DNA from 2 places in the Streptomyces peucetius genome. Region 2 is predicted to be linked to the other one. Evidence: riboswitches for the same ligand, from Rfam matches in the RefSeq annotation. Region 2 holds a riboswitch; the other holds the start of a gene.
What was found. Region 2 has a riboswitch for S-adenosylmethionine ahead of thrC (threonine synthase). Riboswitches for the same ligand answer to the same signal wherever they lie in the genome.

Region 1 (8,340 bases), 1.6 Mb from region 2:
ACCGAATGCCGTAAAGAGCAGCGAAGGTCGCGAAGACGGATGAACTTTCCTTCATCCGGGGCTCATCGGCGGCTCACGGCCCGCTCACAGACTGATCGTCGTGACCCTCTCCCTCCGCCAGGCGGCGTGGCTGTGCGCGGCGCTCAGCGTCTGCGCGCTGCTCGCCGTCCCCACCGTCCTCCCGTCCATGAACGGTGAAGCCCGGCTCACGCTCGCCGTGTTCGCCCTCGCCACCTGCGCCTGGATCGCCGCTCCCGTCGACGACACCTACACGGCGCTCGGGGCGGGGCTCGCACTCACCGCGACGGGGGTGATCAGTGCCGACACCCTCTTCGCCACCCTGGGCGACGCAACGATCTGGCTGCTGATCTGCGCGTTCGTCCTCGCCGCCGCGGTGGCGAGGACCGGACTCGCCGGCCGTGCGGCGGCCTTCCTGGTCAGCGGGGCGCGCACGGTGCGGCAGCTGGTGCATCTGACGACCGCCGCGCTGGTGGTCACCGCGTTCGCCGTGCCGGCCACCTCGGGGCGTGCGGCGCTGGCCATGCCGGTGTTCCTGGCGCTCGCCAAGGTGCTCGCCGACCGACGGCGCCTGGTGGTGATGCTGGCGCTGCTCTTCCCGACGGTCGTCCTGCTCTCCGCCGTCGCGACCCTCATCGGCGCGGGTGCGCATCTGATCACCGTCAGCGTGCTGTGGGAGCAGACCGGGGAGCGGCTCGGATTCGTCGAGTGGCTGCTGCTGGGGCTGCCGTTGGCGGTCGTCTCGTCCCATCTGGCCGCGGAGACGGTCCTGTTGACGACGACCTCGCGGGCGGAGCGGCGCGGGCCGGTGAAGATCACACCCGAGCTGCTCCAGGAGCACTCCCCCACTCCGGTGACCGGTCCGCTGACCACCGCGGAGAGCCGGTGCGTGATGCTGCTGGGCACGGTGGTGACCCTGTGGTGCAGCGAACCGCTGCACGGCGTGCCGCCGGCCGTGGTCGCGCTGATCGGCGCGGTCGTGACGTCGTCGCCGGCCCTGGGGACCGTACGGCTGAAGGACGGACTGCGGACCGTGCCGTGGCCCCTGCTGCTCTTCATGGCCGCGACGACCGCGATGGGGGTGGCGCTGGCCGACTCGGGTGCCGCCGGGTGGCTGGTGGGCCGGCTGCCGGACGGCCTGCCGGCGTGGTTGTTCCTCGCCGTGATCGTGCTCGTCAGCACGGCCGCGCATCTGGTCCTGCAGTCGCGTTCAGCCCGCTCCTCCGTACTCGTCCCGCTGGTGGTGGCCGCCGCCGTCGGCGCCGGCGTCAATCCGGTCGCGGCGGCGCTCGCGTCCACCGCCGCGGCCGGTTTCTGCCACACGCTGCCCGCCTCCGCCAAGCCGGTCACGCTCTTCTTCGACCCGCCCGACGATGTGCCCACGTTCACCTCGCGCGATCTGCTGCGGCTGTCCGCCCTGCTCGCGCCGCTCAGCGCCGCCGTGGTGCTGCTGTTCGCCCTCGCCGTCTGGCCGCTGCTCGGCGTGCCCGTCCTTATGGAGACCCAGCCATGACCCGTGCCCCCTACCGCATCGCCGTCGCGCCCAGCGGTTTCAAGGAGTCGCTGACCGCCCGCGAGGCCGCCGAGTCCATCGCGGAGGGCCTGCGCAGGGTCGCGCCCGACGCCGACATCGACCTCATCCCCCTGGTGGACGGCGGTGAGGGCACGGCGGAGGCGCTGGCGGCCGCGACCGGCGGCCGTCTCGTGCCGCGCGTCGCCACCGGGCCGCTCGGCAGCCCGGTGCGCACCCACTTCGCGCTGCTGGGCGACGGCACCGCGGTCGTCGAGATGGCCGCCGTCGCCGGGCTCGCCCTGGTGCCGCCGGACCGCCGCGACCCGGGCGCCACCACGACGTACGGCGTGGGCGAGCTGATCCGGGGCGCGCTGGACGCCGGTGCGCGCAGGATCCTCGTCGGCTGCGGCGACTCCGGCACCTGTGACGGCGGGGCGGGCGCGCTGCAGGCCCTCGGCGTCCGGCTGCTGGACGCCGAGGGGGCCGAGTTGCCGCCCGGGGGACGTGAGTTGCTGCGCCTGGCGCTGACGGACACCGCCGGTCTCGAGCCGCGGGTAGCCGCCGCCGAGATCCTCGTGGCCTGCAACCCGTACAACGTGCTGTGCGGCGAGCACGGCGTCGCCCGGGTCTTCGGCCCGCAGAAGGGGGCGAGCCCGGACCAGGTCGAGGAGTTGTCGGCGGGCCTCGAGCACTGGGCGGCCCACCTCGCCGCCGCCCTGCCGGTCCCGGTGGATCTGCGCCGCGCCCCGGGCACCGGCGCCTCGGGCGGTCTCGGCGCCGGGCTCGCCGCGCTCGGCGCCCGGCTGCGGCCCCGTTTCGACGTGCTGCTGGACCACGTCGACCTGGACGCCCGGCTCGCCCGCGCCGACCTGGTGATCACCGCGGAGGGCGCGCTGGACCAGCAGACCGTGCGCGGGAAGATCCCGGCCGAGGTGGCGCACCGGGCGCGCGCCGCCGGGAGGCCGGTGCTGGCGCTCGCCGGCACGCTCGGCCAGGGCGTCCACGAGATCACCGCCGCGGGCGTGGACGCCTACGGCTCGATCGTGCCGGCGCCCGTGCCGCTGCCCGAAGCGCTGGACCGGGCCGGCGAGTTCCTCGCGGACGCCGCCGAGCGGGCGCTGCGGATGGTGCTGGTGGGCACCCGTCTCGCCGCCTGACTCAGCCCCGGTCGGGTACGCAACGGCCGTCCTCGGTGCGGTACTTCCACTGCGCGCCGTCGCGGACCAGTTCCTTCACGGCGCGTACGAACCGTTCCACGTGCTCGTCCGGCGTACCCGCGCCGAAGCTGACGCGGATGGCGTTGAGGGACCTCTCGCCCAGGCCGGCCTCGGGCGCGCCGCACTCGCCGACGTCCTGCGGGTCGCTGCCCAGCAGGGTCCGCACCAGCGGGTGGGCGCAGAACAGTCCGTCCCGTACACCGATGCCGTACTCGGCGGACAGCGCGGCGGCGAAGTGCGAGCTGTTCCAGCCGTCCACGACGAAGGAGAGCACGCCGACCCTCGGCGAGTCGTCGCCGAACAGCGACAGCACCCTGACCTCGGGCACCTCGGCGAGCCCTTCCCGGACCTTTGTGATCAGGTGCTGCTCCCGGGCGACCAGGGCGTCGAAACCGGCCTCGGTGAGTGCCTTGCAGGCGGAGGCGATCGAGTAGACGCCGATCACGTTCGGGGAGCCGGCCTCGTGCCGTGCGGCGCTGGTGTGCCACTCGACGTCCACACCGCCGTCGGCGCGCCGCGCCACCGTCCGCGAGGCCCCGCCGCCCGCGAGATACGGCTCCGCCTCCCGCAGCCAGTCCGACCGGCCCGCGAGCACGCCGGAACCGAACGGCGCGTACAGCTTGTGCCCGGAGAAGGCGACCCAGTCGACGTCGAGCTCCTCGACGGACACCGGGTGGTGCGGCGCCAGCTGGGCGGCGTCGAGCACGATGCGGGCCCCGTGGGCGTGGGCCGCGGCCGCGAGTTCCTTCACCGGCCACAGTTCGCCGGTGACGTTCGAGGCGCCGGTGACGCAGACCAGGGCGGGCCCGTAGGGGTCGCGGTCGGCCAGCGCCCGCTCCAGGGTGCGGACGGCGTCGCCGTGCGTGCGCGGCGCGTTCAGGTACGTCACCCTCGCGTCCCTCCACGGCAGCAGGGAGGCGTGGTGCTCGGTCTCGAAGACGAACACCTCGCACCCGGCCGGAAGCGCGGCGGCGAGCAGGTTGAGCGAGTCGGTCGTGGAGCGGGTGAAGACGACCTGGTCGTCCTCCCGGCAGTGCAGGAACTCGTGCACCACGGTCCGGCTGGTCTCGAACAGGTCCGTGGAGAGTTGCGAGAGGTACCCGGCGCCGCGGTGGACGCTGCCGTAGTACGGGGCGTACGCGGCCACGTCGTCCCAGACCCGCTGGAGCGCCGGGGCGCTGGCCGCGTAGTCGAGGGCCGCGTAGGTGACTTCGCCGCCGGTGACGAGGGGGACGGTGACGTCCCGGCCGAGGACCGGCAGCGGGGAACAGAGCGAGGGGTCGGCGGAAACGGTGGTGACAGACATGGCGAACTCCCGTACAGGGCAGGCGAAACGGCGCGTCGGCGCAGCACAGTGCGGAGCACCGGAAAGAAAAAGGTGACCGGAGAAGGGGCGCAGACGCCCTATCGCATTCGCTTGCTCACGAGACTGCTCCCTTGAGGACCAGGACCCCAGGGACGCGGCATTCGACGATGCCGCGGGGGTCCGCGCTTGCCACAGACCTCGCTGCCTGCGGCCTGGTCTTCACCCGGGGCACCCCGCCACGGACGGAGGGTTGCCGGACAGCGGGCCGGGGCCGTAATCGCTGTCACTCATGACCTTGGGAAGCATCCTGCCATACGTCGCGCACGGCGCAAGGGAGCGGTCCGCCATGCGGACCGCTCCCTTCGTCACGGCTATGCGTTGCTGGCCGCCACCCAGCGCTCCAGGGCCGCCCTGGCCGCGCCGGAGTCGATCGACCGGGCCGCCCGGGCCATGCCGGCCGCCAGCTGCTCGTTCAGCGTGCCGTCCGTCGGCTCCAGCGCGACCAGCGCCGCCGCCGAGTTCAGCAGCACCGCGTCCCGTACGGGCCCGGTCTCGCCGGCCAGCAGCCGGCGCGCCACATCCGCGTTGTACGAGGCGTCGGCGCCGCGCAGCGCCTCCACGGGTACGAGGTCGATGCCGATGTCCCGCGGGTCGAAGGCCTCCTCGCGCACGGCACCGTCGCGGACCACCCACACCCGGGACGTGGCCGTCGTGGTGAGTTCGTCCAGGCCGTCGTCGCCGCGGAAGACCAGGGCGGAGGAGCCGCGCTCCGCGAGCACTCCGGCCACGATCGGCGCCATCCGGGCGTCGGCCACACCGGTCGCCTGCGCCCTGACCTTCGCCGGGTTGGTGAGCGGTCCCAGGAAGTTGAAGACCGTCCGGATGCCCAGTTCCTTGCGGGCCACGGCGACGTGCCGCAGCGCGGGGTGGAACTTGACCGCGAAGCAGAAGGTGATCCCCGCCTCGGCGGCGACCTCGACCACCCGCTGCGGGGTCAGCTCCAGATTGACGCCCAGCTTCTCCAGGACGTCGGACGCGCCGCTCGCCGAGGAGGCGGCGCGGTTGCCGTGCTTGACGACCTTGGCTCCGGTGCCCGCGACGACGATCGAGGACATGGTGGAGATGTTGACGGTCTTCGCCCCGTCGCCGCCGGTGCCGACGATGTCGACGCTCGGTCCCGGCACCTCGATCAGGTTGGCGTGCTCGTACATCGTCCGCACCAGGCCGGCGATCTCCTCGACCGTCTCGCCCTTGGCGCGCAGCGCGGTCACGAAGCCGGCGATCTGGGCGTTGGTCGCCTCGCCGCTGAGGATGCGGTCCATGGCCCACGCGGTGGCGTCGGCGCTCTGGTCGCGGTTGTCGAGGAGGGCGTTCAGCACGCCGGGCCAGGAGTAGGCCGCCACGCTGTCGCCGCCGACCGGGGTCACAACGTTCATGGTCCGCTCCTGGGGTCCACTGCTGGGGGTCCCCCGCGGCCGCCGGGCCGCAGGGGGCGGGATGGGTCCACCCTATCCAGCCTCCGGCACGGCGAAGGGCCCCGTCCATCGAGTGGACGGGGCCCTTCGCTGTGGCGACGTGTCGGTCAGGGATCAGTGGTGGCCGTGGCCGCTGGTGATCTCCTTGTACTCCTCGGTCGTCGGCTTGGGAATCTGGTTCTCCTCGCCGTAGTAACCCTTGCTGAGCTTGGCACGCAGCTTCTCGGTGCGCTTGACCTTGCGGCGCACGCCGTTCTCGTCGACCTCCGGGCCGATCTCGGCGGGCTTGTACTGCTCGTGCGCGGTCAGCTTGTGCAGGTCGCCCTGCGCCAGCGGCTCGTGCACCTCGACGAACTCACCGTGCGGCAGACGCTTGATGATGCCGGACTCGCGTCCGTGCAGCACCTTGTCCTTGTCGCGCCGCTGCAGACCCAGGCAGATCCGCTTGGTGATGATGAACGCGAGGACCGGTCCGACGAAGTACGTGATGCGGACGAACCAGGTGATCGCATTGATCGACAGGTGGAAGTGCGTGGCGAAGATGTCGTTTCCGCCACCGAGCAGCATGATCACGTAGCCGGTGACCCAGGCGACACCCAGCGCGGTACGCGTCGGAGCGTTGCGCGGGCGGTCCAGGATGTGGTGCTCGCGCTTGTCGCCGGTGATCCACGACTCGATGAACGGGTACACCGCGAGCGCCGCGAGGACGACACCGAAGAGGACCAGCGGGATGAACACACCCAGGACCAGGGTGTGGCCCCAGAGGTTGATCTCCCAGCCGGGCATCACTCGGACGAGACCCTCGGCGAACCCCATGTACCAGTCGGGCTGGGCACCGGTGGAGACCATGTCCGGCCGGTACGGGCCGAGCGCCCAGACCGGGTTGATCGTGAACATGCCGGCGATCAGCGCGATGACACCGAAGACCAGGAAGAAGAAGCCTCCGGCCTTGGCCATGTAGACCGGCAGCAGCGGCATGCCGACGACGTTCTTGTTCGTACGGCCGGGGCCCGCGAACTGCGTGTGCTTGTGGTAGAAGACCAGGATCAGGTGGGCCACCACGAGGCCGAGCATGATGCCCGGCAGCAGCAGGATGTGGATCGAGTAGAACCGCGCCACCATGTCGTGGCCGGGGAACTCGCCGCCGAACAGGAACATCGAGATGTAGGTGCCGACGATCGGCATCGACAGGATCGCGCCCTGCGTGAAGCGGACACCGGTGCCGGAGAGCAGGTCGTCCGGGAGCGAGTAACCGGTGAAGCCGGTGAACATGCCCAGGACGAACAGCAGGAAGCCGAACAGCCAGTTGATCTCACGCGGCTTGCGGAACGCGCCGGTGAAGAACACGCGCATCATGTGCACGAACATCGCGGCGAGGAAGATCAGCGCGGCCCAGTGGTGGATCTGCCGGATGAGCAGACCACCGCGGACGTCGAAGCTGATGTCCAGCGTCGAGGCGTACGCCTCGGTCATGCGGATGCCCTGCATCGGCACGTACGAGCCGTGGTACTCGATCTCGTTCATGCTCGGGTGGAAGAACAGCGTCAGATACACACCCGTGAGGATGATGATGATGAAGCTGTAGAGCGCGATCTCACCCAGCATGAAGGACCAGTGGTCCGGGAAGATCTTCCGCATGTTGGCCTTGGCCAGGGAGTAGATCCCGAGCCGGCCGTCCGCCCAGTCGGCCACCCGCTCGCCGGCGGGCGCCTTCTTCCGTGTATCCGTCTGTGTACTCATCCGCGCTCCCAGAAAGCAGGACCGACGGGCTCTTCGAAGTCGCCGAGCGCCTCGAGGTTGCCCTCGGCGTTCACACCGATCCGCAGCTGCGGAAGCGGGTGACCGGCCGGACCGAAGATGACGCGGGCGCCGTCGGAGAGGTCGAAGGTGGACTGGTGGCACGGGCAGAGGACGTGGTGCGTCTGCTGCTCGTACAGGCTGATCGGGCAGCCGACGTGGGTGCAGATCTTGGAGTAGGCCACGATGCCCTCGTGGGACCACTCGAGCTCGCGCTGGTCCTTGATGTCCTCCGGCTGGAGCCGGACGATCATCACGGCTGCCTTGGCGATCTCGGTGTTGAAGTTGTGGTCGTCCTCCCTCAGGCCCTCGGGCATGACGAAGGTCAGCGAACCCACAGCGACGTCCTCGGGACGCAGCGGCTCATTGGTGTTCATGTTGATGAGCTGCTTGCCCTTGGCCCACAGGGTCTCGCGGAGCTTGTTCTCGGGCAGTGGCCCGAGCTCGCGCAGCAGCACCACACCGGAGAGCGGCACCATGGCCAGCGCGCCGAACATGGTGTTGCGGATCAGCTTGCGCCGTCCGATCGCGGACTCCCGGGCACCGTCCGCGAAGTCGGCCATGACCTTGGCCTTGACCTCGGGCGCGGCCTCGATCGCGTGCCGGTCGTCGGCGACCTCCACGTCGGACATCAGGGTGCGCGCCCAGTGGACGGCACCCGCGCCGATGCAGAAGAGCGCGAGGCCCAGTGTCACGCCCAGCGAGAAGTTGAGCGCACTGATGTGGCCGAACGGCCAGATGTACACGATCTTGTCGACAGGGAAGATCACGAACGCGGCGATGAAGCCGATCGTCGCGAGCATCGACAGCGTGAACAGGAAGGCGACGGCACGCTCGGAGCGCTTGGCGGCACGCTCGTCGATGTCCTGGATGCGCGGCTTGTGGGCCGGCAGTCCCGGGTCGGCGAACGGGTCGTCGCCGCGCTCCGCGACGGCGGTGGTGCCACCGTGGGCCGCGTCGTGCGCGGCTCCCTGCTCTGCGGGCAGGTTCTCTTCTGGAATGTCTTGGCTACTC
Region 2 (8,340 bases):
CTCCAGCTCGTTGCTCCGCTCTCCCAGACCTTGGTGGGGGCGGCGAAGCCGCTGCCGTTGCCCAGGAAGGTCCACAGGCCAGTCCGGTTGCGGCCGTCCGCGCTCCTGCCGTAGTCGTACAAGGCCGCCACGTCGGTCTTGCCGTCGCCGTTGAAGTCGCCGGTGACCGGCTTGGTGGAGTCCCGGTTCCAGCTGCCGGTTCCGCTGTCCCAGGCGGTCCGCGGCTCCGCGAGGCCGCTGCCGTCGCTGACCAGGTTCCACAGCGCGGTGTGGTTCCGGCCGTCCGGCGTCCTGGCGTAGCCGGTCATCGCACCGAAGTCCGCCTTGCCGTCGCCGTCGAAGTCACCGGCCAGCGGAGTGCTCCCCTGCGGCAGGGAACGGACCTGCTGGATCCAGGGGTTGATGTCGTCCACCCGGGTGTCCACGGCCCCGGTGCGGGTCTCCTTGGAAGCGAAGCAGCCGCCTTGCCAGGACCGGCTGTTGAGGGCGACCAACTCGAAGGCCCCGTTCCGCTCACGGAACGCCGGGCCGCCGGTGTCGCCCATGCAGATGCTCGAACCCTCGTCCGCCGCGAGGTTCAGCGAGGTGTCCGTCACGGAGGAGACGGTGTACGTGCCGCTGCGCAGACGGTCGGGCACCCACTGGTCGGCGGTGCGGCCGAAGCCGGCCACCCGCAGCCGCTCACCCGCGGCGGGTTCACCGGTGGCGAGCGCGATCGGGGCGACACCGGTGGCGGCAGTGGCGAGACGGGCCATCACCAGGTCGCGGTCCGTACGCGGGATCAGCTCGGCGACCTCGCTGACGTGCCCGCCCGTGGCGTTCAGGTCGGTGCGGCCCACGGTGACGACCGTCTTCAGTGACGGCGCGCCGGCCACGACGTCGGAGGTGTCCGCCGGGTTCGCGGCGAAGCAGGAGGCGGCGGTGAGGACCCACTGCGGGTCCACCAGGACACCGGAGCAGCCGCGCTCGCCCCCGACGTCGATCTGTGCGGCGAACGTGAGTTGACCGTTCGCGACCGGAGTGCCGACCACCGCCTGCGCGGGGGCGGCGCCCAGCGCGCCCGCCGCGACGGCGGCGAGCGTGACCGCGGCCGTCGTGGCTGCACGGGTGTGTCTGTGTTGTCTCAGCATGGTGGCTTTCTCTGTCCGTCCTTCCCGGGTCGGAAGCGGCCTGTGTGCCGCTTCGCCAGGGGGCTTCGAGAGCCCCGTGGGACGGGACGCACGACACTTCCGGCCGTGGTGTCACGTCCGGTGGTCGTGGAAAGAGGAAGTGTTGCCGGCCGCGGAACGCGGCCGCGCCGGCCCTGATGAAACTGGCGGTCGAAACCCGGCCCCACCATCCCCATCCCCCCGTTATGCCTCTCGATCCCTCGATCGCCCCCCCTGGCATCCCGGCCACCGTAGGAGTCCCGGTGGCCGAGCACAAGATCACCACCGCGGAGTCTTCGGGGCGCGGCGACCGGCGCGGCGACCGTTCCGGTGGGGGTGTCGGCGGCCGTGGCGACCGTTCCGGCCCAGGGGTGTCGGCGGCCGCGGCGGCAGACCGGGCGGCGGACTCAGGGGTCGCGGCGGTCGCGGCGGTGGCGGGTGGCGGCGAGGGCGACGAGGCCCGCCGCTGTCAGGCTCAGTGTGATGCCGCCCAGGAGCCACAGCTGTTCCGCCGTGGTGCCGGTGCGGGCCATTTCCACCTGCTGCGACGCCGTCGCCGGCCCGGCCGGACCGAGTGTCGCGGCAGTCGTGACGGCGAGCACGCCGAGCAACCGGGTCAGCCGCTCGTGCGCGCCGGAGGGCGTGGGCCTGCGGTGCCTGCCGCGCGGCGGAGCAAGAAATCCGATGAATGCCATACATCGGAAATGTAGGCAAAATGACCGGCAGGTCCTGCTTATGCCGCGCGACGCGCCGCGTACTCACCGATCTCGAGCATCGGCGGCCGCTCCTCGGTGTCCACCCGGTAGGTCCGCGGGGCGAAGCCGTTCCCCACCCGATCGAACTGGGTGATCGACGGCCGTACCAAGTGCGGCCGGGACAACCGGAGTTGCGCCGTGCGGTAGATCGTCGCGGCCATTCTGCCGAGCGCCTGTCCGTCCTGATGGCGGTGCTTGCGGGTGCCGACGTCGACCTGGGCCAACGCGTCGAGGCCGACCAGGTTCAGCGAGTCGATCAGCAGTCCCAGCTCCACGCCGTACCCGACCGGGAACGGGAGCCGTTCCAGCAGCGAGCGGCGTGCCGCGTACTCGCCGCCGAGCGGCTGGACGAATCCGGCGAGCTGCGGCCAGTGCAGATTGAGCAGCGGCCGCGCCACCAGCTCGGTCACCCGGCCGCCCTGGGCGGGGACACCGTCGGGGCCGGGTGCGGCGCCGCCGCCGAGGGGGCGGTCGTACATCGCCTTGACGAACTGGACCTCCGGCTCGGTCAGCAGCGGTCCGACGATGCCGGAGACGAAGTCGGGCGAGAAGTCGCGCAGGTCCGAGTCGCAGAAGCAGACGATGTCGCCGCCGGTCACCATCAGCGACCGCCACAGCACCTCGCCCTTGCCGGCCACGGCGGGCAGGCCGGGCAGGATCGAGTCGCGGTGCACCACCCGGGCCCCCGCGGCCGCGGCCACCTCGGACGTGCGGTCGCTGGAGGCGGAGTCGATCACGACCAGCTCGTCGACGAGCGGGACGTTCTCCATCAGCTCTCGGCGGATGATCGTGACGATGTCGCCGACCGTCGCCTCCTCGTTCAGCGCGGGAAGGACGGCACTGACCGTCGTTCCCTGTCTGACCTTGGCGGATATCAGCCGGTCGAGGGAGCGGTCGGACGCGGACCAGGAGCGCCGGCTCAGCCAGCGGGCCACCTCATCGAGCACTTCGCGTCTCCCTTGGCAGTCGACGAACAGTCGGTGAACTGTGGTCGTGTGATCCATCTCGCGGTTCGGACGACTATCTCAACCGTCCGGGGCTTCGGTTACAGTCTTGAGCAACGCGAACGACCCTCGCATCTCGGGGGTCCAAGCACACAAACGCCCGGACCGCACGTCCGGAGCCATACCGCTCATCCAGAGGGGCAGAGGGAACGGCCCGTTGAAGCCCCGGCAACCCTCCCGCCGACCGCGAGGTCACGGTGGGGAAGGTGCCAATTCCGTCTTGTGGCGAAATGCGTCACGAGGAAGATGAGGAGAAAGGGCCTCGCCATCATGGCTGCGCAGACCGTCGCAAACACCAGCGCCAGCACCTCCGCCACCGCCTCCACCGGATCCGCTTCCGTGGACCTCGGCCCCGCCGCCGCCCTCGCGTGCCGCGAATGCGGACAGCGTTTCGAACTCGGCCCCATTTTCGCCTGCGCGGAGTGTTTCGGGCCGCTCGAAGTCGCCTACGACCTGCCGAGCGGCAGCCCCGAAGAGCTGCGGAAGCAGATCGAAGCCGGCCCGGCCAACATCTGGCGCTACGCCCCGCTGCTGCCCGTCCCCGCCGACGTGGCGGACAAGCCGAACCTGAACCCGGGCTGGACCCACCTCGTCAAGGCCGACAACCTCGCGCGTGAACTGGGCGTCACCGGCGGTCTGTACATCAAGGACGACTCCGGCAACCCGACGCACTCCTTCAAGGACCGCGTCGTCGCCCAGGCCCTCGAGGCCGCCCGCGCCTTCGGCTTCACCACCCTGTCCTGCTCCTCCACCGGCAACCTCGCGGGTGCGGTCGGCGCCGCCGCCGCGCGGGCCGGTTTCCGCTCCTGCGTGTTCATCCCGCACGACCTGGAGCAGGGCAAGGTCGTCATGGCCGCGGTGTACGGCGGCGAGCTCGTCGGTATCGAGGGCAACTACGACGACGTGAACCGCTTCTGCTCCGAGCTCATCGGCGACCCCCTGGGCGAGGGCTGGGGCTTCGTCAACGTCAACCTCCGCCCGTACTACGCGGAGGGCTCCAAGACCCTGGCGTACGAGATCTGCGAGCAGCTCGGCTGGCGGCTGCCCGACCAGCTCGTCGTCCCGATCGCGTCGGGCTCGCAGCTCACGAAGATCGACAAGGGCCTGCAGGAGCTGATCAAGCTCGGTCTCGTCGAGGACAGGCCCTACAAGATCTTCGGCGCCCAGGCGGAGGGCTGCTCGCCGGTCTCTGCCGCGTTCAAGGCCGGTCATGACGTCGTGCGCCCGCAGAAGCCGAACACCATCGCCAAATCGCTGGCCATCGGCAACCCGGCCGACGGCCCGTACGTGCTGGACATCGCCCGCCGCACCGGCGGCGCGGTGGAGGACGTGAACGACGAGCAGGTCGTCGACGCGATCAAGCTGCTGGCCCGTACCGAGGGCATCTTCGCCGAGACGGCGGGCGGTGTGACGGTGGGTGTGACGAAGAAGCTCATCGAGACGGGCGTGCTCGACCCGGCGCTCACCACCGTCGTCCTCAACACCGGCGACGGCCTCAAGACCCTCGACGCGGTCGCGGAGACCTCACAGGCGACCGCCGTCATCCGCCCGAGCCTGGACGCGTTCCGCGACGCCGGCCTGGCCCGTTGAGATCCCTGAGATCCGAGACCCAAGGAAGGCTGCACACATGAGCGTCAACGTCCGCATCCCCACCATCCTCCGTACGTACACGGGCGGCCAGGCCGAGGTCCCGGCGGAGGGCGCGACCCTCGCCGAGGTCATCGCGGACCTCGAGAAGAACCACACCGGTATCGCGGCCCGCGTTCTGGACGACCAGGGCAAGCTGCGCCGGTTCGTCAACGTGTACGTCAACGACGACGACGTGCGGTTCGAGCAGGGCCTGGAGACGGCCACGCCGGAGGGCGCGGGCGTGTCGATCATTCCCGCGGTCGCCGGCGGCTGATCCAACCCCAAAGATTTACTCGTAGTTACAGAGATTGCCCTCTCCGCCGAGAAGCGGAGGGGGCAATTCTGCATGGTTGAGCGCGGTAGAGTCTGGGAAGCCCCCTCCGCCGGCCGCTCGTGAATGCCTTCGAGTTCCGCAAGAATGCGGCCAAACTGCGTGATCGAATTGCCACTTAGGCGTCATTTGCCGGGCCCGACTTGCCCCGGAATTCTATGGAATCGTAGGGATCGGTCGTTCGGTCCTGCCCAGAATTCTCGTCCGATTGACCTGTTGCAGAGGGCAGTTGGGCAGATACATTCAGCCGCGGTCGACGCGTTCCGGCGCACACCCCTCCTGCTGGGGTGGAGATCTGACCCGGGTCCGCGAAGTGCGGTCCTGCGCAAGGGCCAGTAATAGGGGAGTTAGGCATGGCTCAGGGCACCGTCAAGTGGTTCAACGCGGAGAAGGGGTACGGCTTCATCGCGGTCGACGGTGGTGCGGATGTTTTCGTCCACTACAGCGCGATCCAGATGGACGGTTACCGCACCCTTGAAGAAGGTCAGCGAGTCGAATTCGAGATCTCGCAGGGCCAGAAGGGTCCGCAGGCGGACATGGTCAAGCTCGCCGTCTGATCCAGGCGCGATCGGCCACCGACGCACTCACGCATGAGGGGCTCGCCTCCCGGTCACCGGGATGCGGGCCCCTCACGCGTGCCCGGGCGCGCCCGTCCGTCTCTCCGGTCGCCTCCCGGCGCGATCCGGCGTCGGCCGCCTCCCAGGCGCCGCCTCGCGTTCCCTCGAAGCCGCTTGCGCCCTCCCGTCACCCGACCGCCACTCCTCAGGGAGGCTTCTTCGGAGCCGCTTGCACTCTCGGGGGTCGAGTGCTAATCATTGGCGTTAGCACTCTCCCAGTGAGAGTGACAGAACTTGGATCGGGTCGGTGAGGCCCGCGGGCCGGGTGGGGCAAGGAACCACGCGGCGCGCAGGCCGTCCGTCGCGGGCGCCGGATGCGATCCGAAGCAATCCACCCCAGTCCGGGAGGACCACTTCACATGGCCAAGATCATCGCGTTCGACGAGGAGGCACGGCGCGGTCTCGAGCGCGGGATGAACCAGCTCGCCGACGCCGTCAAGGTCACCCTTGGCCCCAAGGGTCGCAACGTCGTCCTCGAGAAGAAGTGGGGCGCCCCCACGATCACCAACGATGGTGTTTCCATCGCCAAGGAGATCGAGCTCGAGGACCCGTACGAGAAGATCGGCGCCGAGCTGGTCAAGGAAGTCGCCAAGAAGACGGACGACGTCGCCGGTGACGGTACGACCACGGCGACCGTCCTCGCCCAGGCGCTCGTCCGTGAGGGCCTGCGCAACGTGGCCGCCGGCGCCAACCCGATGGCTCTGAAGCGCGGTATCGAGCGGGCCGTCGAGGCCGTCTCCGGTGCCCTGCTCGAGCAGGCCAAGGACGTGGAGACCAAGGAGCAGATCGCCTCCACCGCCTCCATCTCCGCCGCCGACGTCCAGATCGGCGAGCTCATCGCCGAGGCCATGGACAAGGTCGGCAAGGAAGGCGTCATCACCGTCGAGGAGTCCCAGACCTTCGGTCTGGAGCTCGAGCTCACCGAGGGCATGCGCTTCGACAAGGGCTACATCTCGGCGTACTTCGCCACCGACATGGAGCGTATGGAGGCGTCCCTGGACGACCCGTACATCCTGATCGTCAACTCCAAGGTCGGCAACGTGAAGGACCTCCTTCCGCTGCTGGAGAAGGTCATGCAGTCGGGCAAGCCGCTGCTGATCATCGCCGAGGACGTCGAGGGCGAGGCCCTGTCGACCCTGGTCGTCAACAAGATCCGCGGCACCTTCAAGTCCGTCGCGGTCAAGGCCCCGGGCTTCGGCGACCGCCGCAAGGCCATGCTGAACGACATCGCCATCCTCACGGGCGGCACGGTCATCTCCGAGGAGGTCGGTCTCAAGCTCGAGAACGCCGGCCTGGACCTGCTGGGCCGCGCCCGCAAGGTCGTCATCACCAAGGACGAGACCACGATCGTCGACGGTGCCGGTGACAGCGACCAGGTCCAGGGTCGCGTCAACCAGATCCGTGCCGAGATTGAGAACAGCGACTCGGACTACGACCGCGAGAAGCTCCAGGAGCGTCTGGCGAAGCTGGCCGGCGGCGTGGCCGTCATCAAGGCCGGTGCCGCGACCGAGGTCGAGCTCAAGGAGCGCAAGCACCGCATCGAGGACGCCGTTCGCAACGCGAAGGCGGCCGTCGAGGAGGGCATCGTCGCCGGTGGTGGCGTGGCGCTGCTGCAGGCTTCCTCGGTCTTCGAGAAGCTCGAGCTCCAGGGTGACGAGGCGACCGGCGCCAACGCCGTGAAGCTCGCGCTGGAGGCCCCGCTCAAGCAGATCGCCGTCAACGGTGGTCTCGAGGGTGGCGTCATCGTCGAGAAGGTGCGCAACCTGCCCGTCGGCCACGGCCTGAACGCCGCGACCGGTGAGTACGTCGACATGATCGCCGAGGGCATCATCGACCCCGCGAAGGTCACCCGTTCCGCTCTGCAGAACGCGGCCTCCATCGCGGCGCTGTTCCTCACCACCGAGGCCGTCATCGCCGACAAGCCGGAGAAGGCCTCCGCGGCCGCTCCGGGCGGCATGCCGGGCGGTGACATGGACTTCTGATCGACTTCTGTCGATCAACCGTCCTTGACCGAGGGCGGCACCCCACTCCCAGGGGGTGCCGCCCTCGGGCGTTGCCGCTCCAGGGCGGTTTTCTGCGGGAGAAACCGGTACAGAGTGTGAGATGCCGCACGACCGGAATGTCTTTTCAGCGGGACAAGGCCCTGGTTAGCTCTGCAGAGCTTTGAACGGAAGAATGCTTCCGCGGCCGAGGGCACCAGCTGTACGCGACCCGTACGCATCGCAGCCCGAGCCGAGCCCCGACTCACAAAGACCCGGGACGCATCTCATCATGAGCACCCTCAACACCTGGATCGTCGACATCAATGATGTCTTCTGGACCTATCTGCTGATCCCGCTGGTGGCCGTGGCCGGCCTCTGGTTCACCTTCCGCTCCAGGGCGGTCCAGCTGCGGATGATCCCGGACATGTTCCGGGTCTTCAAGGACAAGTCGACGGACGGCGTCTCCCCCTTCGGGGCCTTCACCATCTCGGCGGCCGCCCGCATCGGCACCGGCAACATCGCCGGTGTGGCCACCGCCATCACCATGGGCGGGCCCGGCGCGGTCTTCTGGATGTGGATGATGGCCCTCGTCGGCGGCGCCTCGGCGTTCGTCGAGTCCGCCCTCGCCCAGCTGTACAAGGCGCGCGGCAAGGAGCCCGGCACGTACCACGGAGGCCCGGCCTACTACATGGAGCGCGCCCTCGGAAAGCGCTGGCTCGGTGTGCTGTTCGCCGTGCTCATCACTCTGACCTTCGGGTTCGTTCTCACCGCAGTGCAGTCCAACACCATCACGGTGGCCGTCGAGGGCTCCATGGGCGGTACGGACTCCAGCTGGTTCGCCCCGGTGCTCGGCGTCGTGCTGGCCGTGCTGCTC

Region 1: another riboswitch for S-adenosylmethionine. It lies ahead of OGH68_RS09420 (aminotransferase class V-fold PLP-dependent enzyme); the one in region 2 lies ahead of thrC (threonine synthase).

The regions. Positions count from the first base shown of each region.
Region 1 is NZ_CP107567.1:2,050,720-2,059,059, forward strand. Features, by position in the region: gene OGH68_RS09405 (response regulator transcription factor) at 1-14, shown strand, start outside; gene OGH68_RS09410 (SLC13 family permease) at 101-1,531, shown strand; gene OGH68_RS09415 (glycerate kinase) at 1,528-2,688, shown strand; gene OGH68_RS09420 (aminotransferase class V-fold PLP-dependent enzyme) at 2,690-4,054, opposite strand; SAM riboswitch class IV at 4,232-4,349, opposite strand; gene trpD (anthranilate phosphoribosyltransferase) at 4,426-5,490, opposite strand; gene OGH68_RS09430 (cytochrome b) at 5,644-7,269, opposite strand; gene OGH68_RS09435 (ubiquinol-cytochrome c reductase iron-sulfur subunit) at 7,266-8,340, opposite strand, start outside; gene OGH68_RS09440 (c-type cytochrome) at 8,339-8,340, opposite strand, start outside.
Region 2 is NZ_CP107567.1:3,602,249-3,610,588, reverse strand. Features, by position in the region: gene OGH68_RS16445 (FG-GAP-like repeat-containing protein) at 1-1,130, opposite strand, end outside; gene OGH68_RS16440 (hypothetical protein) at 1,556-1,843, opposite strand; gene OGH68_RS16435 (glucosyl-3-phosphoglycerate synthase) at 1,882-2,850, opposite strand; SAM riboswitch class I at 3,033-3,160, shown strand; gene thrC (threonine synthase) at 3,178-4,497, shown strand; gene OGH68_RS16425 (MoaD/ThiS family protein) at 4,535-4,810, shown strand; gene OGH68_RS16420 (cold-shock protein) at 5,221-5,424, shown strand; gene groL (chaperonin GroEL) at 5,844-7,466, shown strand; gene OGH68_RS16410 (alanine/glycine:cation symporter family protein) at 7,756-8,340, shown strand, end outside.